DNA from 4 places in the Neorhizobium sp. 2083 genome. Region 1 is predicted to be linked to each of the others. Evidence: riboswitches for the same ligand, from Rfam matches in the RefSeq annotation. Region 1 holds a riboswitch; each other region holds the start of a gene.
What was found. A riboswitch is a leader RNA that binds a small molecule or an ion and turns the genes downstream of it on or off. The one in region 1 is predicted to bind cobalamin.

Region 1 (7,280 bases):
TCGAGCAGGGCCTGGCGTTCCCCCTCGGCGCTTTGGAGCCGCAGCGGATCGTCATCGCCGGGCGCGGCCTGCCCGAAAACGTGCTGGCCGTCCTTGATCGAAAAGTCCTTGAGGTCGCAGAGAAAGGCGTCGATGCGGGTGAGCGCCGTATCCGGATCGTCGTTGTTCGAAACGCCGGCTTCGCCGGCCAGGCCTGTATCGCGCGCGGTCTCGACGATCAGCTTTGCCAGGCGGTCGCGGCGGCGGCGATCGAGCCCATCGGCCTGGGCATATTCATCGACCAGCAGTTCGAGCTTCTTCTGTTCGTCGGAAAGGCCGGCGCCGGCCAGAACCGGCGGCAGATGGCCGATGGTCACGGCAGCGATCCGCCGCTTGGCGACCGCCGCCTCGCCCGGGTTGGAAACGATGAATGGATATATGACCGGCAGGCCGCCGGTGACGATCTCGGGGAAGCATTCCTGCGACAGCGCCACGGTCTTGCCGGGCAGCCATTCGAGCGTGCCGTGCGCGCCCACGTGGACGATCGCATGGGCGCCCAGCGTCTCGCGCATCCATTGGCCGAAGGCGATCAGGGCGTGGCGCGGGGGGAGGTCCGGGCTGTGGTAATCGGCACGGCGATCGGCATTGCGGCCGCGATCGGGGGCGAGTGCGACGGTGATGTTGCCGAAGCTCGCGGCGCGAAAACGGAAAGCGCCATCCTCCAGGTCCTGATCCGCGTCAGGCGCCCCCCACGCCGCCTCCGCTGCCGCTGTGGAGCGGTAGGCGGCGGATGCGTGGCTGGCGGATCTGGCGCTCAGGCGATCCAGAAGGGCCCGCGCGTCCTCGGGAATATCCGAAACACCATAGCCGGCTACCGACAATGCATGCAGCATCGCCAGCACGCTTTCCGGCACGTCCAGGCCGACGGCGTAACCGGTGCGCCCCGGCGCACTCGGGTAATCCGGCATCAGGATGACGACCCTGCGTTCAGCGCGGGGCGTCGCCTTCAGGCGAAGGAAAGCGCCGATGCGGTCGGCGACCTGTTTTACCCGATCCGGTTCCGGCTGGTTGACGAGGTTTGCGGAATTTTCGCCCGCCTTGAAGGAAATCGCGCCGGCCAAGATGCGCCCGTCGAGTTCCGGCAGGACGACATGCATGGCGAGGTCGGCGGGGTTGAGGCCGCGCCGGTTTTCCGCCCAGCCTTCGCGCCGCGTGGTGGCGACGACGATCTGGAAAACGGGCACGCCGGTGCGGTCGAAAATCGTGTCGCCGTTCCCGTCCGTGCCGCTCGCAAAGGCGGTGGTCGAAAGGATCGCCGCGGGATCGAGATCCAGGATTGCCTGTTCGACGAATGCCAGGGCTTCCGCATCCTTGAGCCCGCTCACGAAGATCGGCATGGGTGCGAAGCCGCGTTGTGCCAATAGTTCGAATAGCGCGTCGATCGGTGCGGCATCATTGGCGAGCAGCATCGAGCGGTAGAAGAGGATCGGCAGGCGTGGCGCATCCGGCGCAAAGCCCGAAAGGAGATCGGCGGCTGCGACGATGCCTTCTGCCGGCCTGTAGAAACCGGCTTTCGGCATCGGCATTGCCGCGGGAAGGATATCGACCTTGCCGGCGGTTGCCTTTCCCGCCGCGAGGGCGGCAAGCCGTCTGGCGAGAAGCCGCATATTGTCCGGGCCGCCCTCGCGAAAGCAGGCGAGGATCGCGGAAAGCTGATCTGGCGAAACCGTCGATGCTTCGGCCAGCCGCTCGTCGCGGATGCTGCATTCGCCGGGCAGCAAGGCAAGTGCGATCTTTCTGGCACGTGCGAGCCGCGAAAGCTCCTCGACGCCATAGGACCATCGATCGTAGCCGCCAAGGATGCGCACGAGGATGACCTTGGCCCGGGCGGCCGTCTTCTCGATCCACAGGTCCACGGACATCGGGTGGCGGAGATCGGAGAGGTTGGTCAGGCGCAGCGTTGCGGCGAGGCCGGCCTCATCGCTTGCCGGATGCGCGCTGTCCCAAGCGGCCGAAACACCGTTCAAATCGCTGCCGGAAAAGGACAGCACCACCACATCGGCCGGCGACTGGTTGAGGTCGACCGGTTCGATCAGGTCGTCGAGCGACGACGATGTGGTGGCGAGTATATGCATCCTTTTCTCAGACTGCTTTCCTACGGCCGATCAGGCGGCCAGCATCCTTTCGATCGCGGCGCGGTCGATGCCTTTTTCGCCGATGACGACGAGGCGGCTCGCCCGCGTTTCGCCCGGCGCCCAGGCGCGGTCGAAATAGTGGTTCACCCGCGATCCTACCGCCTGGACCTGCAGGCGCATCGGCTTGTTCGCGACTTCCACGAAGCCTTTTATGCGCAACACATTCTCTGCTTCCGCCGTGGCGGAGATGCGGGCTGCGAGGCTCTCGGCATCGGCTACCGCGGCCAGATCGACGACAAAACTATCGAAATCGTCGTGATCGTGATCCAGTTCGTCGTCGTGATGGGTCTTGCGGTTTTCGATATCGTCCTCGACGGCAAGGCCGAGCCCGATCAGCACGGCCGGGTCGATGGCGCCGTTGGCGGCCGAGACGATCTTGACGGCGCGCGGCAGATGGGCGGAGACGCGGTCTTTGGCGGTGGCAAGGCCGGCGACGTCGAGAAGGTCGCTCTTGGTGAGCACGATCATGTCGGCGCAGGCGACCTGGTCCTCGAACACTTCCTCGACCGGATCGTCGTGATCGATCGAGCCGTCCGCCTGCCGCTGGGCTTCGAGCGCCTCGTGGTCGTCGGCAACGCGGCCTTCGGCAAGCGCCAGCCCATCGACCACGGCAATGACGCCATCCACCGTCACGCGCGCCTTCACATCCGGCCACTGGAAGGCCTGGACGAGCGGTTTTGGCAGCGCGAGGCCGGAGGTCTCGATGAGGATGTGGTCGACACGCGGTTCGATGGCCAGGATCTGGTCGATCGCCGGCACGAAATCATCCGCCACGGTGCAGCAGATGCAGCCGTTGGCGAGTTCGATGATGTTGTCCTCGGGGCAGCTTTCGATGCCGCAGCCCTTCAGTACGTCGCCATCGATGCCGACATCGCCGAACTCGTTGACGATGATCGCCAGCCGCTTGCCCTTGAGGTTCTCGATCAGGTTGCGGATCAGCGTGGTCTTGCCGGCTCCCAGAAACCCGGTGACGACGGTGCAGGGAACGCGGTCGAACGAAACGCTCATGATGGCATGTCCTCGTGATGATGAAAGGGTGGAATGCGGGCCGTCATGCCCTTGCCGCGCAGGCAGGCCGGGCGGCCGCGAAGGGGAAGGAAACCGCGCTCGTCCTCGGCCAGCATCATCGCCCCGGTAACGATGTCATCGACATTGTCGAGCGACAGATGGCCGAAGACATAGGACCAGCCGCTGCGGTGGTTGAAAGCCGCGCTCGGGCTCTTTTCGCAATTGGCAAGGCAGGTGACGGGCTTCACCGCGATCGGCTTGCCGGCGGCCGCATCACGCAGCGCCGCGATCAGCGCGATGCCGGGCCGGATTTCGCTATCAGACTCGTCGCGGCAGTTGGTGCAGACGAAGATCGTAACATCGGCCGGGTCGCCGCTTGCCGGATCATCTGGTCGGAGGTCACTCATCGGTCAGCCGCGTTCCCGCCGGGGTCGAAAATCGGGGCGCGGAGCAGGAGGCCAAAACCCCCTGCGGTGATCGAGAAACTTCCTCCGGAGCACCCCGCCCGGTGAAGCAGAATTGTCGGACGGCAGGTCTCCTGGCTCGCGGGTCGACGCCATTTGCCTGCCTTCCCGGTTTCCCAGTGGCTTGACGGCCGAACGGCCGTTTTAGGCAATGGCTCGCCGCCTACAGTTGCGGGGGCAGCCGCGGCATTGACCCTGAAAGGGTCGCACCGCATTCTCTCTTAGCCCTCCCCGTTGCCGGAAAGGGACCATCTCCTTCCAAGTACGCCCGGTCGCACGCCCATGTCAATGCGTCGCAAAGGCGATTGCCGTGACGCCGAATTCGTCTATAGTGGCCGGGCCTATGGTGCCCGAAAGGGTTTAGAGGGAATGCGGTGCGACGGAATTTCGACGTCCAACCCGCGGCTGCCCCCGCAACTGTAAGCGGAAAGTCTTGACCCAAAACGGCCGTTCGGCCGTCAAGCCACTGGGAAACCGGGAAGGCGGGACAAGGCGTCCGATCCGCGAGCCAGGAGACCTGCCAAAGGCGGCAAAGAACTTGAACGGCCCTCGGGTGGAGGGCGAAAGGACGAGACCATGGTTACGAATTCTGCTGCAACTGCAGTCAGCCTCTCCGCTTCGAAGATCATTCCCCTCAGCATGACGGCCCTGCTCGGCCTGTTCATCGTCGGCTTTGTCGGCTTCTCGCATCTGGAAGTCGTCCACAATGCCGCCCATGACACGCGCCACTCGCTCGCCTTCCCCTGCCACTGAGGAGATCTCCCAAATGTCGCTGTTTCGTAACATCGTCTTCACGGCGGTGATCGCCGGACTGTTGTCCGGATTGCTGCTCACCGTGATGCAGAGCTTCTCCACCGTGCCGCTGATCCTCAAGGCGGAAGTATTCGAAAATGCCGCACCCGAGGCGGGCCACAGCCATGACGCTGCACCCGCGGCAGCCGGTACAGCGGCACCTGCTGCCGATCACCATCATGAAGAAGAGGCCTGGGCTCCGGCCGACGGTTTCGAGCGCTTCATCTATACGCTCGCCGCAGACATGCTGTCCGGCATCGGCTTCGCCCTCGTCCTGGTCGCGGTTTCGGAAGCATTCGGCGGTTTCAGGGGCTGGCGCGGCGGCCTGATGTTCGGCATTGCCGGCTTCCTCACCGTCATCCTTGCGCCCGGCCTCGGCCTGCCGCCGGAACTGCCCGGCATGCCGGCAGCCGAACTCGGGCCGCGCCAGGTCTGGTGGGTCTCGACGGCTCTCTGCACCGCGATCGGCCTCGGCCTGCTCGTCTATACGCGCTCCGCCGTGTTCGCGGCCCTGGCGATCGTACTTCTTATCGCTCCGCATCTCGTCGGCGCGCCGCTGCCGCCCAGCCATGAAACGGCGGTGCCGATGGATCTCTATGCCCGCTTCGTCAACGCGGTCTATGCCACCAATCTGGTGTTCTGGGCCGTGCTCGGCGCGCTTGCCGGCGTGGTCCGCGAACGATTCCGGGCCGGCGAGGAAGTTTCTGCCGGGACCCCGGCGAAGCTTGCTTCCCGGTGAAGGAGATCGACGAGGCCGCGGCCGAGCGTCATCGCGGCAAGATGGCGAACCGCAAGGCGGTGCAGGATGCTGAAGTGGCGGAGAAGACCCGGGAAAAGGGTCTTCTCATCGTCCATACCGGATCCGGCAAGGGCAAATCCACCGCCGCCTTCGGCCTTGCACTGCGCATGCTCGGCAATAACCGGCGGGTCGGCGTCGTACAGTTCATCAAGGGTGCATGGTCGACCGGGGAGCAGCCGGCGCTTGCCGTCTTCGGCGATCGTGTCGTCTGGCACACGATGGGCGAAGGTTTCACCTGGGAGACCCAGGACCTGAAGCGCGACGTCGCGGCGGCGGAAAAGGCCTGGGAAAAGGCGCTCGAACTGATGTCGGACGAGACGATCGGGCTCGTCATCCTCGACGAACTGAATATCGCCCTTCGCTACGATTACCTCGATCTCGAAAAGATCGTCGCCGCATTGCAGGCACGGCGGCCGGACCTGCATGTGGTCGTTACCGGCCGCAATGCCAAACCGCCGCTCATCGAGGCGGCCGACATGGTCACCGAGATGACGCTGGTCAAGCACCACTTCAAGGCGGGCGTGAAGGCCCAGGCCGGCATCGAGTTCTAGGTCATGGTTCCGGTCACTCCAGCTCGGGCGCTGATGTTCCAGGGAACGGGTTCGGATGTGGGCAAGTCGCTGGTCGTCGCCGGGCTTGCCCGCGCCTTTGTGGCTCGCGGCCTGAAGATCATGCCGTTCAAGCCGCAGAACATGTCGAACAATGCGGCGGTCACCGCCGATGGCGGCGAGATCGGCCGGGCACAGGCGCTGCAGGCGCGGGCGGCGGGCGTGCCGCTCAGCGTCCATATGAACCCGGTGCTCCTGAAGCCGCAGAGCGAGGTCGGCGCGCAGGTCGTGGTGCAGGGCAGGGTCGAAGGCAATGCCAGGGCTGCCGAATACCAGAGCCTCAAACCGGCGCTGATGCCACGGGTTCTGGAAAGTTTTGAAATCCTCCGCAATCAGGCTGATCTCGTTCTCGTCGAGGGCGCCGGGAGCGCCTCGGAAATCAACCTGCGCCGGAACGACATCGCCAATATGGGATTTGCGCGGGCAGCCCAGGTGCCGGTGGTGCTGATCGGCGATATCGATCGCGGCGGGGTGATCGCCAGCCTTGCCGGCACGAAGCTGGTGCTCGATCCCGAGGACGCCGCGATGATCCGGGGTTTCATCGTCAACCGGTTCCGGGGCGATCCAGAACTGTTTGCCGAGGGCATGCGCATGATCGGGGACCTTACCGGCTGGCAGTCGATCGGGCTGTTGCCGCATTTTGCCGACGCGTCCCGGCTGCCGGCGGAAGATGCGCTCAGCCTCGCTGCGCCTTCGCTGCGCAAGGCGGGTGCGAAGATCAGGATCGCGGTGCCGATCCTGCCGCATATCTCCAATTTCGACGATCTCGATCCGCTGGAGGCGGAGCCGGATGTCGATCTCATCCGTGTCCGATCGGGGCAGGTCATTCCCGGCGATTGCGACCTCGTGCTGCTCACCGGCTCGAAAGCGACGATATCCGACCTGCAGGCGCTGAAGGCCGCGGGCTTCGACGTGGATATCGCAGCGCATGTCCGCCGCGGCGGGCGGGTGCTTGGTCTCTGCGGCGGCTATCAGATGCTCGGCAAAACGATTTCCGATCCGGAAGGAACGGAAGGGCCGGCGGGGTCGATCGAGGGGCTGGACCTGCTGGATGTCGAGACGGTTCTCGGAGGCGACAAACGGCTGGAGGCCGTCGCGGGAAAGAGTTTCGACGGAATTTCCCTCTCCGGTTATGAAATGCATATCGGGCGAACCACCGGTGCCGATTGCGCCCGGTCTTTTGCGACAATCGGCAGAAGTCCGGAAGGTGCGATATCGGCGGATGGCCGGGTATGGGGGACCTATCTCCATGGGCTGTTTTCGGACGATAGGCAGCGATCTGCCTGGCTGACGCGGCTGGGCGGGGCGGCATCCGGCCTTGACTATGAGGCCGGGGTCGATGCGGTGCTCGACCGGCTGGCCGCGCATATGGAAAAGCACCTCGATCTCGACGGGCTGCTCAGACTTGCCAGATGATCAGCGCCAGAAGGCCGAA
Region 2 (7,280 bases), on a different contig from region 1:
TTCGGCAACCGGTCGCCCAGACACAAAGGATCGGCCTATGTTTCCTGTGATGACGGAACCGAGCCAGTCGCCGTATTGCGCGAGAAGCGGGCGCGACAGCATCTCGGCGTCGCGGATCTGTGCGACCGCCTCTGGTGATGTGTTTTCTGCGCCAAGTCGGCTGACCGCGATCCTGAGCGCCATGTCGCCGGGTATCGCGTGGATCAGCACAAAGCAGATCGTGGCGAGAATCAAGGCGACGGCAATCGCCTCGAAGACACGCCGCAAGACAGCGCGCGGAACGGCATGACGGACCGCGCGCCGCATCGATCACTCCTTGATCGACAGATGGTTGAGCGGACGGGTCTGCATGACCGGATCTGCCACAAACCCTTGTAGCCGCTCCGAAACCGCGTATTTTTCATCGGTAAAGGTGATCGGAATGACCGGCAATTCGTCCTGCAGAATGTCTGCCATCTTGCGCTGCAGAGGCAGGCGGGCTGCAGGATCGGTCGTGCGATTATATTCCGCTACAGCTGCCCGCATGGCCTCGCTCTTCCAGCCCGTCGCTCCGGTGGCATCGGTACTCGGCGCATCGGTCGCGAAATCGCTCGTGAGCCGTGCGACCGGATCCGGGACCTGATAGATCATGGTGCGAATTCCAAGGCCGAGTTCCAGCGTCCCGTTGTTCTGCGCTTCTGGGATCAGGCTTGATTCCCCGACCTGAATAGTGAGGTCGAAACCTACTGCCTTGAGCTGGGCCTGGAGCGCCTCTGCAATGACGGGCAGGTAGGCACGTTGCGGGAAGGTTCGCATCATGCCCGCAAACTTGACGCCATTCTTTTCCCGAATGCCGTCAAGGCCGCGAGCCCAGCCCAGTTTGTCAAGGTTCGCGTTCGCTTGCGCCAGATCGAAGGTCTGGGGCTTGAAGTCGCTGAAGTGCCATCCCTTCATAGCGGGCGGAAAATACTGATTGGCGGCAAGTTCTGCGCTGCCCATGATCGTGCGGGCGATGGCGTCTCGGTTGACGGCGAGGCTGAGCGCTCGTCTGATTTCGACGTCCGCAAACTGAGGTTTTTTGACATTGATCAGCATCATCACGACACGCGGGACCGGCGCACGAACGATATGCGCTTCGCCAGAACGATCGACCCGCGATACAGCCGTGGTCGGGATTTCCAATACGAGGTCGCCTTCGCCCGCAAGCGCGATATTCACCCTGGTTTCGGGATTCGGTACGCCGTCCACGCGAACCCGCTCGATTTTTGCCCTTTTACCCCAATAGCCATCGTGCCGGACAAGATTGAGCCCCTGCGGTAGCTCGGCGCTTTCAATGCGGTACGGCCCGGTCGCGACGATGCTGGTGACCTCTCCACCTGGACCGAAGGATGACGGGGCCAAGACTGGAACGGCCGGGTCGAGCAAGTAGGCGAGTAGCGGGGCGAATGGTTGCTCCAGCGTGAACGTCACAGTGCTGTCACCAGCGGTGACGCTTTTTACCTTTGCATTTTTGATCAGGCTGCCGCGAGGAAGAAGCGCCGTAAAGGAAGCGGCCACGGCGCCTGGTGTCATATGACTGCCGTCATGAAAGGTGACGTCGCGACGCAGATGAAAGATCCATTGAAGCTCGTCGGCCGAGGTTTCCCATCGCTCGGCAAGTGCTGGCAGGGTGGCGGCCTCCGGGTTCGTCTGGACCAGGGTCTCCGTCACTCCGTTGGCCCGAAGCTGAAAACCTCCTGTCTGGGTGTCGAGCTTCTGAAGCTGGAAGGGCTCGACGACGCGCATTTCGTCCTGCGCGAACAACGAGACAGGTGCGCCAAACATAGCCGCGATCAACGCGGCTAACCAGATATTGCGAGACATGAGGATCACTCCGGGGCGATTGCGGTGAGAATGAAAAAGGTGATCGGCGTGTCTGGATCGTCGTAGACTGCGCCGTATGGATCGCCGGGCATCAGATGGCGCCAGCTTTCGACTCGACCGAACCCGGCGTCAGCCAGGAGGTGGCGAGCATCGGCCTCGGTCAGGCCATTATAGAAAGGGAGATCTGCGCCGAACTGATCGCGGCTGTCGTTCACGCGATGCCGAAACCAAAGCCCATCAGACAGCAGCAGCTTTCCGCCGGGTCGCAGGATCCTGCGCGCCAGTGCGAGCGCTGCCTGCGGGTTTTCAAGTGTCCAGAGAACGTTGCGAAGAGTGACGATATCGGCGCTCTCGGACGGCAACGCCGCTTCGTCCATTGTCTTGTTGATAAAATCGATGTCAATACCGGCTTCGATGGCGGCCGCCTTGGCATGGGAAAGCATCTCTAAAGAACCATCAACTGCAGTCGTTCGATGGCCAAGGCCGGCTGCTAGGAGCGCGCATGCACCCGTTCCCGATCCAAGGTCGACAACATCGCGTGATTCATCGCCCAACGCGGCACGGAATACGGCACGCCATGATGAGGCGTCGCGACGATGGGATGCGGTCCCATCGAATTTCCAGGCGCGAGCATTCCAATGGTCTGCCATATTGGCGGCAGTGATAGGGGAGACAAGTTGCATCCGGTCCTTTTCCTCCATTTGCCGTTTGGCAGCGGCAATCCGGAGGACGAACCAACTCATTCCTGTCAGGACAATGAGCCACGACGCCGCTCCGACGGCGCGCCCCGGCCATCGAGCTTCAATCTGTCGGGGCAGGTCTCCTGGCTCACGGTTCGTCGCCTTGTCCGCCTTCCCGGGGGCAATCCCAGTGGCTAGTTGGACTTGGCTCTCCGCTCACAGTTGCGGGGGCAGCTCCGGAATGGCCTTGCGGCGTACCGAATTCCCTCTTAGCCCCGACCGGCTCACACCGTCGGGGACCTCGACGGAAGGAGGCTTACCTGAAAGCGCCGAGGTGTCAACCGCATCTACAATTCAGGACGTATATTCAAGAACCATAGAAAACGACGAGTTGCTGTCAGGATTAAGTTCTCCTTCGGCTCTTAACGTTGGAAAAGCATATATCTCTGATCTGCATAAACTTTGAATCAAAGTTTGGATGGGTCGTAAGTTCGTACCCCTTCAAGGCGAATAGGTCGATCTAAAGCGCCCGATCCGGAAATCGTAAATGGGTATTTCCGTCGCCCCAACCGCAATCAGTTCGGCCATCACGTCGCCGACGCGCCCATGACCGGGAGACCGTCCTCGACATAGCCTTCGCAACCGGACCAGGTGCGGATGACGGACACATGGGCGAGCATCGGCAGGATCGGCAGTAGGGAGCGCAACTGGCCCGGCAGGCGGGCTGGGTCCGCTTTGGCATGGCCGGTCTCAAGCGGGACATCGGTGCGCTCGGCTCCGCCGCCGAAACCGATATTGCCGCGCTCGACCTGGCGCAGATAACCACCGCCGTGGTCATGCGCCCAGACGCCGACAACAGGCAGGATGCGATGCGGTAGCGGTTCCGTCACGCCCATCTGCGGACCTCTGGCGCGGATCGGTACCGTTTCACCAAACTGCGCCGATATCCGCGCGCCCCAGGCGCCGGCGGTATTCAGCAGGTTGGCGGCGGCATAAATGCCGTCGGAGGTTTTCACCTCGAAACCGTAGGCGCTCTTGCGTATCGCCTTCACGTCGACCTCCTCGACGATCCTAGCACCGTTGCGTCTTGCCGCATCGGCGAAGGCCGCTTACGGCTTGGGGCTGAACGACGACCCGGTGGTCTACGCCTTGGCGTCGCATTCTTTGGGCTGATCGCCCACGCTATTGCAGCGGTTGTCGCGTCGTTGGCGATAGCCGCGCAAAAAGGAGCTTTCGAGAGGTGACGTAAACGCAGTCATTCCGCCCGCGTCGAGCTATGCTGCAATAGGTAGGGTTTATTACCCCCGGGCTCCGCATGGCAGATGAGGGCGAACTCCAAGAGCGCGGCAAGGTCATCCGCAAACATTCATCCTGGTGGGCGTCGGTAAATTAAAAGCACTCGACGAAACGCTTCACTGACCACCAAGCGACTTGAGATAGGCGATGATGTCCGCCCGATCCTGATCCCTTGGAACGCTGAGGGTCATTCGCGTTCCGCGCACCGCCTTGGCTGGGCCTGCGAGATAGTTGTCAAGTGCATCTTCGGTCCAGATGATGCCAGAGTTTGAAAGTGCGGTGGAATAGGCATAGCCCTCGACGGACCCAGCTTTTCGCCCAACGACGCCGTTAAGGGAGGGCGCGGACTTCGTTTCGGGTTGAACCGAATGACACCCGGAACAACGGCTGAAGAGCTGCTGGCCCCGAAGCGGGTCGCCTGCGTCCGCGGCGGCTAGGCCAGGGATGCAGACCGTTGCGATGGACAAGATCGAACGTAGTGCATGTAGCATAGTCACGCTTTCAGCTCTTCTGGATTGACTGGCAATGTTCTGATGCGCTTGCCGGTCGCTGCAAAAATGGCATTGGTGACGGCAGGGAAGACGGCAGACGTCGCTGCCTCGCCTATCCCTCCGGGCGCTTCGGCACTTTGTACGATGTAAGTTTCCACGGGAGGGGCTTCATCGATGCGAAGCGGCAGATAGGTATCGAAATTGCTTTGCTCGACGCGGCCCTGGCTGAACGTGATGGCACCATAGAGAGCCGCAGTCAGCCCATAGAGCGCACCACCTTCCATCTGGGCGGCGATCGTATCCGGATTAACCGTCAGGCCGCAGTCGACCGCTGTGATGATGCGTTTCAGGCGAACCGTTCCATCTGTCGCAACCGACACATCGGCGATCATGGCGAGATAGGTTCCGAATGCGAACTGAACCGCGACGCCGCGGCCCTGCCGCCCAATCAAAACCTCACCCCATCCCGCCTTTTTTGCCGCGAGCTCAAGCACGGCCAGCGCGCGCGGATTTTCCGAGAGTAGCCGTCTGCGATAGTCGACGGGATCGGCCTTCGCCGCTGCAGCCAATTCGTCGATGAAACTCTCGACCACGAAGGTGTTGTGGGAAGGTCCGACACCTCGCCACCAGCTTGTGAGCACACCCTGCGGCTCCACCTGCTTGAATTCCACATGGATTGCGGGAAGCTTGTAAGGTGGATGGGCGGCACCCTCGACGCCGTCGGGATCGACACCATTTCGCATGGCGGCAGGTGCAATTCGCGCAAAAATCGAAGACCCGGAAACGCGGTGTCTCCAGGCGATCGGATTGCCTTCGGTATCGATGGCCCCTGATATCCGGTCGTAATAGTAGGGCCTGTAGTAGCCGTGCTGGATGTCTTCTTCTCTGCTCCAGATTATCTTTACTGGGCCTTTGACCTGTTTAGCAATCGTGACCGCATGCACAATGCCATCGACTTCGAGCCGTCGGCCGAAGCCGCCTCCGACGATGTGATTGTTGATGATGATCTTCTCAGGCGGCAGACCTGTAACTCCCGCGGTCGCCTGCTTCGCGGATGACATGTTCTGTGTCCCGACCCACAACTCGCAGGCATCCTCACGCAGATGAACGGTGCAATTCATCGGCTCCATGGCCGTATGGGCAAGGAACGGCAGTTGATACACGGCGTCGACCCGGACTGCAGCGGTGGAGAATGCCGCCGTCACGTCGCCCTCACTGCGCGCCACAGCCCCAGCTTGTTGCGACTGTTCTTCAAGTTGCCGGAGGATATCGGCCTGCGACACGGCACTATTTGGACCGTCCTCCCACTCAATTGTTGCCGCCTCAAGGCCCTTCTTGGCGGCGCCCGTATGGTCGGCAACCACCGCAACGGACGAGTCCGTGATGACCACCTGCTGAACACCCTTGACCGAAAGCGCCGCCCGCTCGTTTACCGACTTCGGCTTCCCGCCCAAGACAGGCGATATCGCGATGGCGGCAATCTTGGCACCGACGGGCGAGGCATCAATGCCATATTTCAGCGCGCCATTGATTTTCCCAGGCGTGTCGAGACGTTTCCTAGGTGTCCCGAGAAGCCTGAATTCAGAGGGCTGCCTCAACTTGATGGATTCCGCCGGAGGGATTGGAAGGGAACCGGCTCTATCGACCAGCTCACCATAGGCCCGTCTGGCCCTCCCATCCGGATGCAAAACGAAGCCGTCTTGCGTGCGACACAACGATACGTCGGCATTCCATTCCGTGGCTGCGACCTGCATCAGGAGCATTCGCGCAGTCGCACCGGCTGTTCGCAAGGGTGTCCAAAACGCACGGATGGATGTCGATCCGCCGGTCGTCTGGCGCCGAAGCATCGGATGTCCATAAAGTGTCTCGTTCACGGGCGCATGCTCGATTTTGACCTTGTCGAGCGCGACATCAAGCTCTTCGCAAAGCAGCATCGCCTGTGCGGTGTAAATACCTTGCCCCATTTCCACCTGAGGCATGACGAATGTCACGAGGCCCTTGCGGTCGATCCGGATGAACGCGTTCGGTACGAACTCCTCCGCGGCGAGGAGGCCATTTGCCCCAAATCCAAGATTTACGACGAGACCGCCGCCGAGCGCTGCGCTCGCCTTCAGGAAATTGCGTCGGTTCAAGGGCGAACCTGCCAAGTTGTTCGACATGATGTGTCTCCCTTTCACACGCTGGCCAGCTTGATGGCTGCGCGGATGCGCTGGTAGGTTCCGCATCGACAGACGTTCCCGGACATGGCGCCGTCGATGTCTTCGTCCGTCGGCTTCGGAATGTCAGACAGCAGTGAGGCGGCGGACATGAGCTGACCCGACTGGCAATAGCCGCATTGGGGCACGTCCAGCTCTATCCAAGCGTCCTGAAGCGCTTTCCCGTGGGCAAGCCTCTCAAGGGCTTCTATCGTCGTGATTTGCGTGTGGGCGACGCTATCGACCGGGGTGACGCAAGAACGGGTCGCAACGCCATCCACATGCACGGTGCAGGCGCCGCAAAGGGCTTGCCCACAGCCAAACTTCGTGCCCGTCATGCCAAGCACGTCGCGAATGACCCACAGCAGCGGCGTGTCGCCATCCACATCGACTGAATGGGGCCGCCCATTGATCTGGAGGGTGAATGCCATGCGTATGCTCCGTTGAAGACCTGAAGGTCGGAGGAACATGGCGCGTTTATTGTTGGGGATAAACTGATGTCCGCTACACTCGTTGTATAGCAAAGATAAACAATTGAGTGGTATCGCACACTAGCTGCGACCACGTCAGCATTCGCTGGCTCCGCACTTCGCCTCAGTCCGCGGAGGACCGCCTAAGCTCCGAACAGGCGTCGATGAAGGCACGCAGCTTTGGCTGCGACTGAGCCGCCTTGGTGAAATACAGGAACAGTCCGTCCGTCCCGGGTGAGTAGTCGAGTAGGACTGGTTCGAGCTGCCCAGCAGCGACCCTGTGCGAAGCGTGGTAGGTTGAGGAGT
Region 3 (7,280 bases), on a different contig from region 1:
CTTCAATTCCAACGCGATCGCCTTGCTGACGCCGTTGACCTCCTGCAGCAAGGCGACGGGCGCACTAAAGACGCCGGCGAGCGTGCCGAAGCGTTCAAGCAATCCTGTGGCGAGCATCTTGGTATTTCGCTCAGGAGTGGCGTGAAAAAGAAGAAGCTCAAGGATATCAAAATCGTCCAGCGCGGCTTCGCCACAGTTTTGATATTTCTCGCGAAGGCGATCGCGATGGTCGGGAACCTTCATTAATACCCCAAAATCACACGCATGACGTCCGCCGTCGCGAGGCATTCGGCTCAATCAAGTACAAACTTGGGTTGCATTCTGTCACCCCTCATTTTAGGGTGTGGCAAAACATTAAAATGCGCTCGATGTATTGGAGGAAAGACCAAGCCGGCCGTTGATGCCGTGAGCTTGAAGATGCCAAGGCTGTATCGTCGGACAGTTCGTTATGAGCTTTGGGCCCAAGCAAGACAGAGAAAACATGAAAACCGTGAAAATAAGCACCCGTAGTGATTTCGCCCTGGGGGCAATCGAACGGGCCCGAGAGATCGTAACATCCGAAGGAGCCGCATTCGCGATGGCTGCTCGCGAAATGGACGAGGAAGCGCTTGGAAAAACGCAGCCGCGCTCGGCAAGGCGATCAGCGATGCTGATGCTGAAAGTGTTTGATGTTCTGACGGTAGATTAACATTCGGCGTGATGGCTGATCGACGGTGGGACGTTCACCAAGAGCTTGATAACCTGTTCAATGCCCGCGATTTTGTCACCTGCCTAAATGTATGGCGGACGAACCTGCGCATGCTGATTTCCGTCTTCCTGCCATCGGCCTGATTGCCTTCCGCTTCTGACTTTCAGGAAGCGATCGGTCGGCAGGTATGATGCTCAAACGGAGAGCTTTTTGGAGGCCGACCTAGATTAGGAAGACGTCCGCACGCGCACCTCAAACAAAAGGGACTGAGTGATTGCGTGATCCATCGATGCGATGGCCCTTTTGGCGGCACATTCCGGAAACGACGGCAGTCGAATACCAGCGTGTCCCTTTCTGAGGCCTTCCCGGACGAGGAACTCGTGCAACAAGTTGCAGGACCTCAAGGCTGTTCATGAGCATCCGGTCACGACCGTCGCTTGAATGTACGTTCGTTGCGGGGAAACGCTCGTGAGCGCACCTCTTCCGCATAGCCCCCAGCCGCGGCCCCAATCCTATTCCCGAGTTCGTCATACCGTTTGACGAAGCGTGGTGCGAAGTCGTTGAACAGACCGAGCATGTCGTCAGATATCAGGATCTGGCCGTCGCAGGCTGCTGAAGCACCGATCCCGATTGTCGGAACCGGGATAGTCCCGTTACCTCCCGGGCGAAGGTCTCGACCCTACCCTCAATGACAACCGCGAAGGCTCCTGAGTTTCTGACGGCCTCGGCGTCACGCCTGATCTTCGCAACCTCTTCGTCGGAATGACCGACGGACCGGTATCGGGCCCGCAATATGAACCTGCTGGGGCATCAGGCCAATGTGAACAAGAACGAGGACGCCCCGAGAAGTGAGGAAGGAAATGGTCTCGGCCATTTCCTCACCACCTTCAAGTTCGACCGCATCGCATCCGGTTTCCTGGAGAATGCGCACAGCATTGCGATAGGCCAGCTCCTTGGATTCCTGGTAGCTTCCAAATGGCATATCGACGACCACGCAGGATTTGCCGACACCTCGCATCACCGCCCTGCCGTGCGCAATCATCACGTCGAGCGTCACCCCCACGGTGCTGTCCAGACCGTAAAGCACCATGCCGAGGGAATCTCCGACAAGCAGGAGATCGCAATGTTCATCAACGAACCGCACCATCGGCGTTGTATGGCGGTCAGGCATACGATCGGCGTTCCACCCTTCATCGCCCGGATACGACTGGGGTTTAAGCGTGTGGCGGAGCCCGCGGCACTCATCGCGCCTCTCCTGTCCCACACTCGCGCCTCTTTCGCGATCATCCGGTTGTCGAGGAGCTTGGTCTTGCCGATCCGCACGAACAGTGCAACGACGACCGGATCTTCTATCCTGCCGACATTCTGCAATGCGCATGGGATTTTTCGAGTTCCAACCAAACCTTGTTCGTGCCGCCCCAGGAGATTGACAACTCATGCCTATGTAATGTTATTACATCCTTGATGAATGTAACGTAATAACATTATTGATCGCACGATTGACCGCCGGGCGCTATGCAGCGGCAGTACGTCGTTCGTGGAAAACCTAACAACAACGGAAGGAACCCAATGAGACCAGTTCACCCCCGTGCACGCATCATAGCCGTTGTGGCTGCAACTTTTTTTCTCGTTGGCACTGGCGCCATAGCGGATGAAGATAAGGAAACGAAGGAGGCTTGGCGTCTCTTCATCGCCGATCATACTCATCCGGTTGTCCGAGCCATCGATTTTTCCGACGGCAGGGAACTCGGCCGCTACAATGTAAAGGGTCATGCCGCTTTGACGGCGAGTGCGTCGGGCCGGACGGTGTTCGTCGCCCAGAGCGAAGCCGATATCGTCCATGTCATAAAGACCGGCATCGACTTCTCCGATCACGGCGAGCATCGTGACCTTGACGTTTCCGATCCAGCCCTTCTGCCCGTCAGCTTCGAAGACAAGCGGCCGGGACATGTGGTTCCGCACGACGATCACGTGATCGTATTTTACGACCTTGGCGGCAAGGCCGACGTTATCGACGAGATGGCTCTTCTCAAAGGCGAAGCCGAGGTCCGAACCGTCGACACGACTAAACCCCATCACGGAGTGGCCGTTGCGATGGGTCGCCATGTACTTGTCTCGGCGCCGAACGCTGAAGTGGAAACGACGCCGAATGAACTGCCGCCACGCGTCGGCCTTCGCGTGATTGATGAGAACATGAGGCAAGTCGGCGAAATCAGCAAATGCACGGACCTTCACGGCGAAGCGACCTCAGCTCGTCTTGTCGCGTTCGGATGCAAGGAGGGTGTGCTCGTTGCCCGGCCCGGAGGAATCGACGGACCGAAAATCGATATCCTTCCCTATCCGCCCGAATTTCCGAAGGGCTATACAGGCACGCTTCTCGGCGGCAAGGCGATGCAGTTCTTCCTGGGCAATTACGGCGAGGACAAGGTCGTTCTGATTGATCCCGATAACGAGCACCCGTTCCGGCTGATCGAGTTGCCAACCCGCCGGATCGATTTCCTTGTCGATCCCGCGATGCCCCGCAACGCTTACATCCTCACGGAAGATGGCGACCTCCATGTGCTCGACGTGGTCAAGGGCGGAATCGTCCGCAAGGCAAAGATCACCGAGCCCTATAGCAAGGATGGCCATTGGCGCGATCCACGTCCTCGCCTGGCGGTGGCCGATGGGCATATTGCCATAACTGATCCCAGGCATTCGCTTGTCCGGATTGTCGATGCGCAAACCCTAAAAGAGACCCGAACGATCGCCGTGCAAGGGAAGCCCTTCTCGGTCGTCGCGGTCGGCGGTTCCGGCTTAGCACACTGACATCGCGGGAACCACGGTCGGAATCCGGGAATTCCGCTTCCGATTCCGACCAATTCGCTTTGAAATGACGATACCGCACGCCTTGGCTGACGGCCTGAAACTGACGAACCGGGCCTCCTGCCGCCGGCTGCGATCGTCGATCAGCGGTCCAGTGCTTCCCGAATCCTGCATCGTCTCCACAATTATGGTCTAAAAGCGCCGCTTCAGGATCTTGCCGGTGGAGCCGAGGTGAAGAGGCGCGTCGGGATCGTCAGCCAGCGTGACCGTGTGCCATCCGATGGCTGGTTGACACCCGGCTACGGCAGTATACGGTCTGCGCCGTCAAGGTTCTTCCGTCTCTGCGACGGAAGCTAAGAGGGAATCCGGTGTAAACCCGGAGCTGTCCCGCAACTGTGAACGGCGAGCCGTTCGTCCAACATGTCACTGGCAGAGAATGCCGGGAAGACGGACGATCAAGGCTTTGACCCGTAAGCCAGGAGACCTGCCTGACGTTTGGGATTTCCGTGGTCGGGGTGTGCCACAGGAATGAAGGTGCTTTTGGGCTCGCGCCCGATCGCGCCGTCATTTTTGCTGCCTCCTCGCAAGTGATAGAGATTGAGGCAGTGGGCAAGGACGACAACCTCACCGACACGATATCGAGGCGTGCGATCCTGCTGATCGCCAAGTCCGCGTTTGCGGCTTCGCCGCATCTCGAAATGCAACGCCTGGCCCATCGCATCGCGGTGTTTCACCCTGGTGCCAAAGTCCGTTTCGCATTTACCGAACAGGGCACGCCATCCCTCCGCGAGGCCTTGTCGAGCCTGTTGGACCAGGATGTCGATGCCGTCGTGATCGTACCACTCGTCCTGCCCATGGAGCCGAGCTTTCATATCTGGCTGACGAGATCCCTGAAGCGGTGGAAGGCTTTGGCCGAGCGGCCGTGGCCGGCCCTGTCGATCACAAGGGACATTGCATCCAGCCCGCTGATGGCTCCGCTTCTTGGCGATCTGCTTAAAACGACAGAGGCGCTAGCAGAAACACCCGGGCGGAAATTCTCTGCCGAGGGTTCGTTGATCCCACCACAGAAACGGCGTGTCCTCGTTTGCGAAGGCGGAGCCTGCAACAGCGCCGGTGCCGACGCCATCTGGAACCACATCCGCAACCAGCAGGAACGCCGCAATCTGCGTGTGGTCGGCGACGGCACGATGACGGTCAAATCCACCTGCCTCGGTCCCTGTGGTCTGGCGCCGGTCCTGCAGGTCTTTCCCGAGGGCACTTATTGCGGCGGCGTCACCGAAGAGGCGGTCGACCGGATCATCACAGAACATCTGCTCGGCGGCCATGTCGTCGAGGACTTTGCCTATCACCCGACTGGCCGCAAGCAGCGACTTCGCGTGCGTTAAAACAAGACTAAGGAGAGAGACTTGCCTTCGAAAATCCTATCCGGCCCCACGGCGGCCTTGCTGGCCGCCTCGGTATTCGTCGTCGCATCCGCTGCTGTTGCGGCCGAGCCGTTGCGGATCGGCGCGACATATATCACCAGCGGCACCGATCCGGCCAGGGCATCGAACGGCTGGGCGCTGACCAGCCATGGTGTCGGCGAAAACCTCTTCACCGTCGACAAGGAAGGCAAACTTGTTCCCGAACTTGCGGAAAAGGCAGAACGTACCGGCGATCTGACTTGGACGATCACGCTGAAGGCCTACCGGAGGTTCTCCGATGGAACGCCGGTCACCGCCAAGACGCTCGCGGCGGGTTTCGACAACACCTTCGCCAACAACAAGGCGGCGCTCGCCACAGGCGGCAAGCTAAGCTTCGAAGCGGCCGGCGACCTGACTCTCAAGGTCACGACCGAGAAGCCGGTTCCACTCATCCAGTCGCTGTTCGCCGAATGGCCGCTGATTGCCTACAAGCCGGTTGGCAACGGCAATGCCGTGTTCACCGGCCCCTACAAGATCGCCGGCTTCAAGACGGATGCGTCGATCAAGCTCGAACCGAACGCCTATTTCGCTGCCTCGGAAAAACGCTCGCCGGTCGAGTTCCGCAAATTCGGCGAAGCACAGACGATGACGCTGGCGCTGGAATCGGGCGAACTGGACCTCGCTTTCGGCCTCCCGTCGGAAGCGGTGACTCGCCTGAAGGCGAATCCGGAACTCACCATCAAGTCGTTCCCCGTCGGTTATCAGTATCTCGCGTTTTTCAACACCACGCGCCCGCTGCTCGGCGACGTGAAGGTGCGCCAGGCCCTGGATTTCGCTTTCGACCGCAAGGAACTGTCGGCCGCGATCAGCGGCGGCGAGCCGGCAACCGGCGCCTTTGCCTCCTATTTCCCGTTCGCGGGCAGGCAAGCCCGACCAACGGACCTTGCCAAGGCAGCGGCGCTTCTCGATGCGGCAGGTTGGACGAAGGGTGCGAGCGGGATACTCGAAAAGGACGGCAGACCGCTTCGCCTCCTTGCGATTACCTATCCTCAGCGTCCCGACCTCGTGACCATGCTTCCGGTCGTGAAGGCTGAACTCGCGAGGATCGGCATTGCGGTCGACACACAGGTGGTCGAGAACATTTCGCAGGTCGCAGCCGCTGGTGATTTCGATATCGCGCTCTGGGCGCAGCATACCGCCCCGAGCGGCGACGCCGCCTTTTTCCTGAACTCGATGCTGAGAAGCGGTGCTTCGCTTAACTACGCGAAATATGCTTCACCGGATTTCGACGCGATCCTCAATCGCTTCGCAGCCGAAGGCGATCCGGCGAAACGCGTCGCGATCGCGCTGGATGCCCAGGCGCGGCTTTTCGCAGATGCACCGGCTTCCTTCCTCGTCTCACCGGTTTGGTATGTCGGCATGTCGAAGCGGTTGAAGAATTACGAACCTTGGGGTTCGGACTACCACGTTCTGCGGGCCGATATAGGCGAGGCAAAGTGAGATAGACATGCATCCGGTTCGGCTCGGGATCCAATCCATCACCGGTATGTTGGTGATTTCGCTGGCGTCTTTCACCGTCATCAATTCGATGCCGGCCGATCCGGTCGCGATCGCCATTCGTGTCTGGAACCTGCCGGCGACGGATGAAACCGTCGCTGCGCTGCGAGCGGAATGGGGGCTCGATCAACCCCTGCTGTTTCGTTATTGCGATTGGCTTACGCGTTTCCTAACGGGAGATTGGGGCCGCTCGTTCCGCACGGGAGAGCCCGTGCTCGGTGAATTCCTGGAGCGCCTGCCCATCTCGCTTTCGCTGGGTATTGCGGGGTTGGCGCTTGCCATCGTCTTCGCAATCCCGCTCGGCTTCTTCGCCGCCGCCCATCCCAAAGGCGTCGCCGATCGGTTTAGCCGGACCCTCTCCGTTTTCGTTCAGGCCGTGCCGGGATTTTGGCTCGGCCTTGTCGTGCTATGGGTGCTCGGCGTGCAGCTTCGCTGGATCAGGCTCCTCGCCCAGGATTGGACGGCCGCGGTCCTGCCGATCCTGCTGATCGCCCTGCATTTCGTCGCGGTCCTCGCACGGGTCTATCGGCGTGACCTGATGGAGACCGCAACCCAGCCCTATTTCCGCACGGCACTCGCCAAGGGCCTTTCGGAGCGCCAGGCGCTGTGGCGGCACGGACGTTGCGGAGCACTGTATGCTCTGCTGGCTGCTGTGCGATCCGAAGCCGGCTGGGTAATCGGCAGCACGGCGACGATGGAAATTCTCTTCGGTCTGCCCGGCATCAGCCAATTCCTCGTGCAGAGCATCGCCGCCCGCGACCAGATGGTGCTGCAGGCTTACGTCATGGTCATCGTCCTCTGGATGCTCGTCATGAATCGCGGCGCCT
Region 4 (7,280 bases), on a different contig from region 1:
GCCCGACAGGCTGCGGAAACAGTTTCAGCACCGCGCCGGTGATGATCCCGAGCGTGCCTTCCGCGCCGATGAACAGGTCGCGCAGGTCGTAGCCGGTATTGTCCTTCTTGAGCCGCCGCAGTCCGTCCCAGATCTCGCCGGTCGGCAGCACCACTTCGAGCCCGAGGCAAAGCTGGCGGGTGTTGCCGTAGGCGAGCACGGCGGTGCCCCCGGCATTGGTGGAAAGGTTGCCGCCGATCCGGCAGGAGCCTTCCGAGCCGAGCGACAGCGGAAACAGCCGGTCGACCGCTTCCGCCGCCTTCTGCACGTCGGCGAGGATGGCGCCGGCATCGCAGACCAGCACATTGGCGACCGGATCGACGTCGCGGATGCGGTTCATGCGTTCGAGCGAGACGATCAGGTCGTTGCCGCCACTGCGCGGCGTCTGCCCGCCGACAAGGCCGGTATTGCCGGTCTGCGGCACGATCGGCGTCCCGGTTTCGCTCGCAAGCTTCAGGATCGCGGCAACTTCCTCGACCGAGCCCGGCTTCAGCAGCATCGGCGAGGAGCCCTTGTAGAGCCCGCGGCCCTCGACCAGATGCGGCGCAAGGTCGCTCGCCTCGCGCAGGACGTGGTTCTCGCCGACGATCGCCGCGAAGCGGTCGAGAAGCTCTGGTTTCGGTCCCGGAATATCCATCAGCGTCTCTTCCTCTCTTGCTCCGGCCTATTCGCGCGGGGCGGCGGCGCGTGCCAGCCGGTCGTTGATCGCTTCGCCGAGCCCATGGTCGGGAATGGGCGTGACGGCGACGCGGGCAGCGCCGGTCGCGTCGGCCTGCTTCAGATAGTCGAACAGGTTTGCCGCGGCCTGCGCAAGATCGCCGGAGGGGCTCAGGTCGAAAACAGCTTTGGCAAGTTCGACGCCGGCGACTGGAGCCGAACCGAACCGGATCAGCGCTTCGCCCTCGTCGACGTGGTCGGCGTTGAGCCTGACCGCCGCTCCCGGCGCGTAGTGGGACGCGAGCATGCCGGGGGCCTCGATGATCGCCGCTGGTCCTTCAGACCGGATCACCTGGAGGCCAGTCGCCTTTTCGATCTCTTCCGCGGCAACTCCGCCGGGTCTCAGGAGCCGGATCACGCCGTCTTCGACGCGAACGATGGTCGACTCCACCCCGACCGGAGCCGCCCCACCGTCGATGATAAGAACGAGCTTGTCGCCCAGATCGTCGGCGACATGGGCAGCGCTGGTTGGGCTTACCTTGCCGGACGTATTGGCGCTCGGCGCCGCGAGCGGCCTGCCGAAGGCGCGGATGAGCTCGGAGGCGAAGCCCTTGGGAAGCCGGATGCCGACCGTGTCGAGCCCCGCCGTCGCCAGCGCATGGATGCCGCTTTCGGGCTTCAGGGGAAGGATCAGGGTGAGGGGACCCGGCCAGAAAGCTTCCGCAAGTTTTCGCGAAATGGGATCGAACTCCGCATAACGCTCGGCCATGTCGAGGTCCGACATGTGGCAGATCAGCGGGTTGAAGCGCGGCCGGCCCTTCGTTTCATAGATCCGGGTGATGGCGGCGGGATTGGTGGCATCGGCCGCAAGCCCGTAGACCGTTTCGGTGGGGATTGCCACCGGCAGGCCGTCGCCAAGCACGGCGCAGGCTTTGGCGAGCGCGCCGTCATGCTCCCGGGTGATGTCGATGATCTGAGCCGTCATGTCCGCCCGTCAATAACGCGGACCAGTCCGGCTTCAAAGCTTTTTGATGATCTCGCGAAGCATTTCATTGGAAGTGCCGAGCATCAGCACGTTCTTGATCGCTTCCGTCGGATCGTTGGTCTGGAACAGCAGGCCGTTCTTGCGGATCGAGCGGTTGATCTGCAGCGGCTGGCCGGCCTCGCGTTCGACCGCGACGGCAAAATACATGCGCGAATAGGCCGTGCTGATCCGCTCGAAGAACGTTTCCTTGTCGCCGATCTCGGAGAAGAAGTTGGCGATGTAGAAGGACCAGCTGACCGGCACGCCGCGTGCAAGCAGAGTTCTTGCCGCGGTGACGTGGCAGTAGCCGAGATGCGGCCGTTCATCGAGCGTGTGATGAAAGACGATCTTCGGGAACTTGATCGAGCGGTGGAAGGAGTTGATCCGGTTGTGGCTGGCTTCTCCGGCTGCCTCGAGCCTCTTGCCGGTGCGCTCGGCGACTTCGTCATGGGTGAGATAGCGGCGCTCGGCCGGCAGCCAGATCGGATTGTAGCGGGCAATGCGCCCCGTCCGCAGGAATTCCGAATGGGCAGCCGTTTTCACGACCACCGGCGCCGGAGGCTTTGGTGGAGGGGCGTCGTAGTAGCGGATCTTTCCCTTTGCCTGCACGGTGGCGTCGCTCCCATTCGAGCCGGGATTTTATGGCCTATCTGTTAATGACAGGTTTCGCTTTCGCGGAGCTGGAGTGTTGCATTTTGACCCGTTTTGCCGCTGTCGCCAACGCGGTTGCCGATGTCGCAATGTCGCCTATGCGACACGCATGCTCGATGATTATATCCGCTTCGATCTCAGGGTGCCGCCGAACTAGGGAGGCGGAGAATTGGGAAGCCGGCAGGGGCCTTGAAAACCTCGATCCGGCGCTGCCCCCGCAACGGTGGTGGAGCAACAAAGCCTGGCATGAGCCACTGGGAAAGAGCCGAAAAGGCCGCCCGGGAAGGCGCTGGGCCCGTCCCCTCAAGGGACAGCTCCTGAGCCCGGAAACCAGCCTCGGGACAAAAGACGACGACCGGACGCGGCGGGCGTTCGGGACAGGGTTTGGGGTGGGCCTTGAGGCCGGCCGGCATTTCCATGTCCTTCCGCTGTCCATTTTTGACGAGGAAGGTTATATGGAAATTCGCAATCAGGCCCTGCGGCAGCTCAAGAACCGTCGCGAAGGTTTCAGCCTCGAGCAGGCCTTCTATACCGATCCCAGTTACTACAAGCTCGATCTGGAAATGATCTGGTATCGCGACTGGCTGTTCGTCGGCCATGATTGCGAGTTGCCCAAGGCTGGAGCCTATTTCACCCTGCAGATCGGCGATTATCCGGTCGTCGTCGTGCGTGGCCGTGACAACCAGATCCGCGCCCTGCACAACACATGCCGTCATCGTGGCAGCCGCGTCTGCACCAAGGAGCATGGCTCGGCGGTCCGGCTTGTCTGTCCCTACCATCAATGGACCTACGAGCTGGACGGCTCGCTTCTGGTCGGCCGCCAGATGGGCCAGGACTTCGACAAGACCCAGTTCGCCATGAAGAAGGTCCATTGCGAGAGCGTCGCCGGCTATATCTTCATCTGCCTTGCCAATGAAGCGCCGGATTTCGCGCCGGTCCGGGCCTCGATCGAACCTTATCTGGCACCGCATCGCCTGTGGGAAGCCAAGGTCGCCCACCAGTCGACGATCATCGAGAAGGGCAACTGGAAGCTTGTCTGGGAAAACAACCGCGAGTGCTACCACTGCGCCGCGAACCATCCGGAACTCTGCCGCACCTATCCGGAATCGCCGACCGCGACCGGCGTCCAGGGCGCCAAGGACGATCCGGTCATCGCCGCCCATTGGCAGCGCTGCGAGGAGGCCGGGTTGCCGAGCGAATTCCGCATGGACGAGACCGGCCAGTTCCGCGTTGCGCGCATGCCGCTGATCGAGGATGCCGAGAGCTACACGATGACCGGCCGCAACGCCGTCCAGCGCAGGCTTTCCGACGACGTGACGATCAACTCGATCGGCACCATGCTGCTCTTCCACTATCCGAGCAGCTGGAACCACATTCTCGGCGACCACGCGATCTCGTTCCGGGTCACCCCGCTTGGGCCCGAGGAGACGGCGGTCACCACCAAATGGCTGGTTCACAAGGATGCGGTCGAGGGCGTCGACTACAATCTCGAAGAGCTGACGCATGTCTGGAACATGACCAACGACCAGGACCGCCAGATCGTCGAGGAAAATGCCTTCGGCATCCGCTCGCCGGCTTATGAACCTGGTCCCTATTCGCCGCTGCACGAAGGCGGCGTCATGCAGTTCGTCGAATGGTATTCGAACTTCATGGTCAACCGGCTGCAGGGCGACCAGGCGAAGCTTTCGATCGTCGCCTGATCTATTGCTGCTTATCGCCAATTCGTGATCGGCCGTTCGTTGCGAAGCGGCCGGTCATAGGAACGAAGTCCTGTGGCCTGCGTTAGGTTTTCAATCGAAAACCATGAGAGGAAACCCAGGATGAGTGCTTTTCGTTTGCGCCTGACCGCGGCGGCGGTCGCCGTCGCGACCACATTTGCCGGCCTTGTGCCCGCGCAGGCCATCCAGATGCCCGCTCCCCCGGCCGGCATTTCCGACACCGGCAATATCACCAATGTCCAGCTGCTGCGGCGCGACTACGGCCGGCGTGACCGCTACGGCTGGTATGGCGGCCACCGCGGTTACCGCGAACGCCGCCCCGGTTATCGCTACCACAACGGTTTCTGGTTCCCGTTGGCAGCCTTCGGTGCCGGCGCGCTTATCGGCGGTGCCATCCAGGCGGACCGGGGTTACGGCAGCCGCCACGTCGCCTGGTGCGAAAGCCGCTACCGGACCTATCGAGCCTTCGACAACACTTACGTAGCGAGCGCCGGTATCCGCCGATCCTGCGTTTCGCCCTACAGGTAATCAGGCATTGGTCGTCTCAAGACGAAAACCCGGCCGCTGCAGACGCGCGGCCGGGTTTCCTTCGTCGGAACGACGTTAATCACGCATTCAGGATGAATTTCCTAAAGTCGCGCCGAAATTGAACTCGCGGGATATCCAGCATAATCTACCGGCGAAGTTGAAATAGCCAAGGGTTTGGGGGCTTAACATGACGTTTTTCAAGACGCTTGCGGTCGCGGGGATCGCCGCTGCCGTTCTCGCCGGCTCGTTGATGCCGGCTCAGGCCATGCCGCGTATGGCCGCTCCGGCGGCCGGGATGGAAACGAACGCCGGTCCAGACGTGGCCCTCGTGCAGTACCGCCGTCATGGCGGCGGCTGGTATGGCGGATATCGCGGCCACCGCGACTACCGTCCCGGTTATCGCCGCCACAACGGCTATTGGTTCCCGCTTGCCGCATTCGGCGCAGGCGCATTGATCGGCGGCGCCATCGCCGCACAGCCGCGTTACGTCGAACCGGCCCCCGCCTATGACGGCGGCGACGACATCAATCCGCGTCACTACGAATGGTGCGCCGAGCGTTATCGCTCCTACGACGCCTATTCGAACTCCTTCCAGCCGAACTACGGCCCGCGCCAGACCTGCTATTCGCCTTATTTCTAGGAACGCATGGCCAGACTGTCGAGCTCGTCCGGCATCGAAGCCGGACGCGTATTCGTTCGTCCGCGGTTCAGAGAATTCCGGTGCGTTTCAGCAGCCACCAGGCGGCAAGCACCGAGATGACGATCAGGCTGAAGGCATAGGCCGTGCCGTTGCCGTTTCCCGCGAAGGGGAGCGACGAGGTATTCATGCCGAAAAAGCCGGTGACCAAGGTCGGCGGCAGCAGGAAGGCGGTCATCAGCGACAGGATGTAGAGGTGCCGGTTGGTCTCGGAGGAAAGCTTCGAGTCGATTTCCTCGTGCAGCAGCCGGGCCCGTTCCTGCAGTGCATAGACGTCGTGGTCCGCAGCCTCCAGCCGGCCGATCAGCCGCGAAGCGGCATCGTCGAAACCGGGCGGCATCTCATCGTCATCGCTTGCCGCAGCGCGCCGCAGCAGCGTCAGCACGGTCCTTAAGTGCCGATGCAGCCGGACCACGGTCCGCCTGATCGGCGCCAGCCTGCGCCTCTCGTCGCGCGGCGTGTTGTCGTAGACGAAATCCTCGATGATGTTCATCTCTTCGGTGAGTTCCATCACCAGCGCGATCAGCGTGCGCTGGAATTCGGCCACCAGCGTCTCGAACACGTCGATCGGCTTTTTGTAGCGCGAGGCGTTCTTTTCGATCGCTGCCCGCACCCGGTCGATCGAGCGCAGGGGCTGCAGGCGGGTGGTGATGATCACCCGGTCCGAGACGAAGAAATGCAGCCAGCCGATATCGCGCGTCTCGCTGTCGAACTCCCGCTGGAAATCGACCAATGTTCCATAAACGAGCTGCTCGTCGAGCGTCACGGCTGCGTGCGTGTCATGGGTGGTGAGCGCCGCGATCGCCGGTGGCGTCAGGCCCGGGAAATTCTCCAGGAAGGCGTTGACCCGGCTGTCGGCGAGATTGAGATGCAGCCAGAGGAACCCGTCCCCGGCCTCCAGATCGCTGCGCGCCGCATCGAGCGGCAACCGGGTACAGGGCGCTGAACCCGGATGGAAACGATAGGCCCAGACGAGGCCTGGAACAGCAGGGTTCATGAGGGACATGGGCGAGGGTTCCGGAAGCATAGGCATCACTCCATAGACCTCTTGTGTAACGGTGGTTTCAACAAGATTCTCTAAAGCAGAAGGAGTAGCATCAACGTGTCATCCAGCCCGCACCGCTGCCGGCAGCTCGACTGCGAGATTTCTATGCCGACCGAAGACGAATGCCGCAAGCAATCCCAGGCTGTCGCCGCCGCCGAGCGCGCCGATCCGGAGCTTCCGGCATGACTGGACGCGAGGCTCCTGCATTTGCCTAACGATGAGTACGAACTCATCGACGAGCCGGCCTCGATGAACCGACATTGACAAGTATATTTACGTTTACGTAAAAAGCAGGTGAGGAATGCCGGCAGCACAGAATCGGCTAGACTAGCACAGTCGCGGCTGCAACCCGTGAGGAGGAGGAACACCATGTACAAGGCACCGGTCGAGGAGATCGCCTTCACCCTGAACCACGTGGCCGGCCTTTCGGACGCCCTGGAGATCGGCAGGTTCGGGGACCTGAGCGCCGATCTGGTCGAGGCGATCCTGGAAGAGGCTGGACGGTTCGCCGGCAATGAAATGGCGCCGCTCGGCGAGATCGGCGACAAACAGGGCGCTCGTCTCAGCGACGGCAAGGTGAAGACACCGGACGGCTGGCCGGAACTCTACCGCCACTGGCGGGAAGGCGGCTGGAATGGACTGACAGCGCCGGAAGCGTTCGGCGGCCAGAACCTGCCGCATATGCTCAACGTCGCGGCGCTGGAAATGTGGAATTCCGCCTCCATGGCCTTCGCGTTGGCCCCGACGCTCACCATGGGCGCGATCGAGGCGCTGGTCGCCCATGGCAGCGATGCGTTGAAGGAAAAATACCTTGCAAAGATGGTGTCGGGAGAATGGACCGGCACCATGAACCTGACCGAGCCGCATGCCGGCTCCGACCTCGGCGTCCTGAAGACCCGTGCCGAGCGCAGCGACGATGGC

Region 2: linked by a shared signal. The riboswitch ahead of J2X76_RS31275 (class I SAM-dependent methyltransferase) and the one ahead of J2X76_RS28630 (DUF1636 domain-containing protein) in region 1 are both predicted to bind cobalamin.
Region 3: linked by a shared signal. The riboswitch ahead of J2X76_RS25220 ((2Fe-2S) ferredoxin domain-containing protein) and the one ahead of J2X76_RS28630 (DUF1636 domain-containing protein) in region 1 are both predicted to bind cobalamin.
Region 4: linked by a shared signal. The riboswitch ahead of J2X76_RS03690 (aromatic ring-hydroxylating dioxygenase subunit alpha) and the one ahead of J2X76_RS28630 (DUF1636 domain-containing protein) in region 1 are both predicted to bind cobalamin.

Annotation. Positions count from the first base shown of each region.
Region 1 is NZ_JAVDTC010000010.1:160,366-167,645, forward strand. Features, by position in the region: gene cobN (cobaltochelatase subunit CobN) at 1-2,114, opposite strand, end outside; gene cobW (cobalamin biosynthesis protein CobW) at 2,145-3,182, opposite strand; gene J2X76_RS28630 (DUF1636 domain-containing protein) at 3,179-3,589, opposite strand; cobalamin riboswitch at 3,693-3,914, opposite strand; cobalamin riboswitch at 3,974-4,186, shown strand; gene J2X76_RS28635 (CbtB-domain containing protein) at 4,223-4,399, shown strand; gene J2X76_RS28640 (CbtA family protein) at 4,413-5,177, shown strand; gene cobO (cob(I)yrinic acid a,c-diamide adenosyltransferase) at 5,174-5,788, shown strand; gene J2X76_RS28650 (cobyric acid synthase) at 5,792-7,261, shown strand; gene cbiB (adenosylcobinamide-phosphate synthase CbiB) at 7,245-7,280, opposite strand, start outside.
Region 2 is NZ_JAVDTC010000017.1:1,328-8,607, reverse strand. Features, by position in the region: gene J2X76_RS31285 (ABC transporter permease) at 1-306, opposite strand, end outside; gene J2X76_RS31280 (ABC transporter substrate-binding protein) at 310-1,842, opposite strand; gene J2X76_RS31275 (class I SAM-dependent methyltransferase) at 1,848-2,525, opposite strand; cobalamin riboswitch at 2,638-2,841, opposite strand; gene J2X76_RS31270 (FAD-binding oxidoreductase) at 3,110-3,574, opposite strand; gene J2X76_RS31715 (c-type cytochrome) at 3,935-4,309, opposite strand; gene J2X76_RS31265 (molybdopterin cofactor-binding domain-containing protein) at 4,312-6,468, opposite strand; gene J2X76_RS31260 (2Fe-2S iron-sulfur cluster-binding protein) at 6,483-6,935, opposite strand; gene J2X76_RS31255 (LysR family transcriptional regulator) at 7,099-7,280, opposite strand, start outside.
Region 3 is NZ_JAVDTC010000007.1:270,533-277,812, forward strand. Features, by position in the region: partial or broken gene radC (DNA repair protein RadC) at 1-228, opposite strand, end outside; gene J2X76_RS25200 (hypothetical protein) at 482-688, shown strand; partial or broken gene J2X76_RS25205 (3-methyl-2-oxobutanoate hydroxymethyltransferase) at 1,113-2,126, opposite strand; gene aztD (zinc metallochaperone AztD) at 2,258-3,496, shown strand; cobalamin riboswitch at 3,804-4,000, shown strand; gene J2X76_RS25220 ((2Fe-2S) ferredoxin domain-containing protein) at 4,099-4,878, shown strand; gene J2X76_RS25225 (ABC transporter substrate-binding protein) at 4,900-6,396, shown strand; gene J2X76_RS25230 (ABC transporter permease) at 6,404-7,280, shown strand, end outside.
Region 4 is NZ_JAVDTC010000001.1:688,760-696,039, reverse strand. Features, by position in the region: gene J2X76_RS03705 (FAD-binding oxidoreductase) at 1-676, opposite strand, end outside; gene J2X76_RS03700 (L-threonylcarbamoyladenylate synthase) at 704-1,681, opposite strand; gene J2X76_RS03695 (DUF6656 family protein) at 1,715-2,329, opposite strand; cobalamin riboswitch at 2,495-2,725, shown strand; gene J2X76_RS03690 (aromatic ring-hydroxylating dioxygenase subunit alpha) at 2,827-4,071, shown strand; gene J2X76_RS03685 (BA14K family protein) at 4,192-4,617, shown strand; gene J2X76_RS03680 (BA14K family protein) at 4,805-5,257, shown strand; gene J2X76_RS03675 (transporter) at 5,325-6,320, opposite strand; gene J2X76_RS03670 (hypothetical protein) at 6,417-6,545, shown strand; gene J2X76_RS03665 (acyl-CoA dehydrogenase) at 6,729-7,280, shown strand, end outside.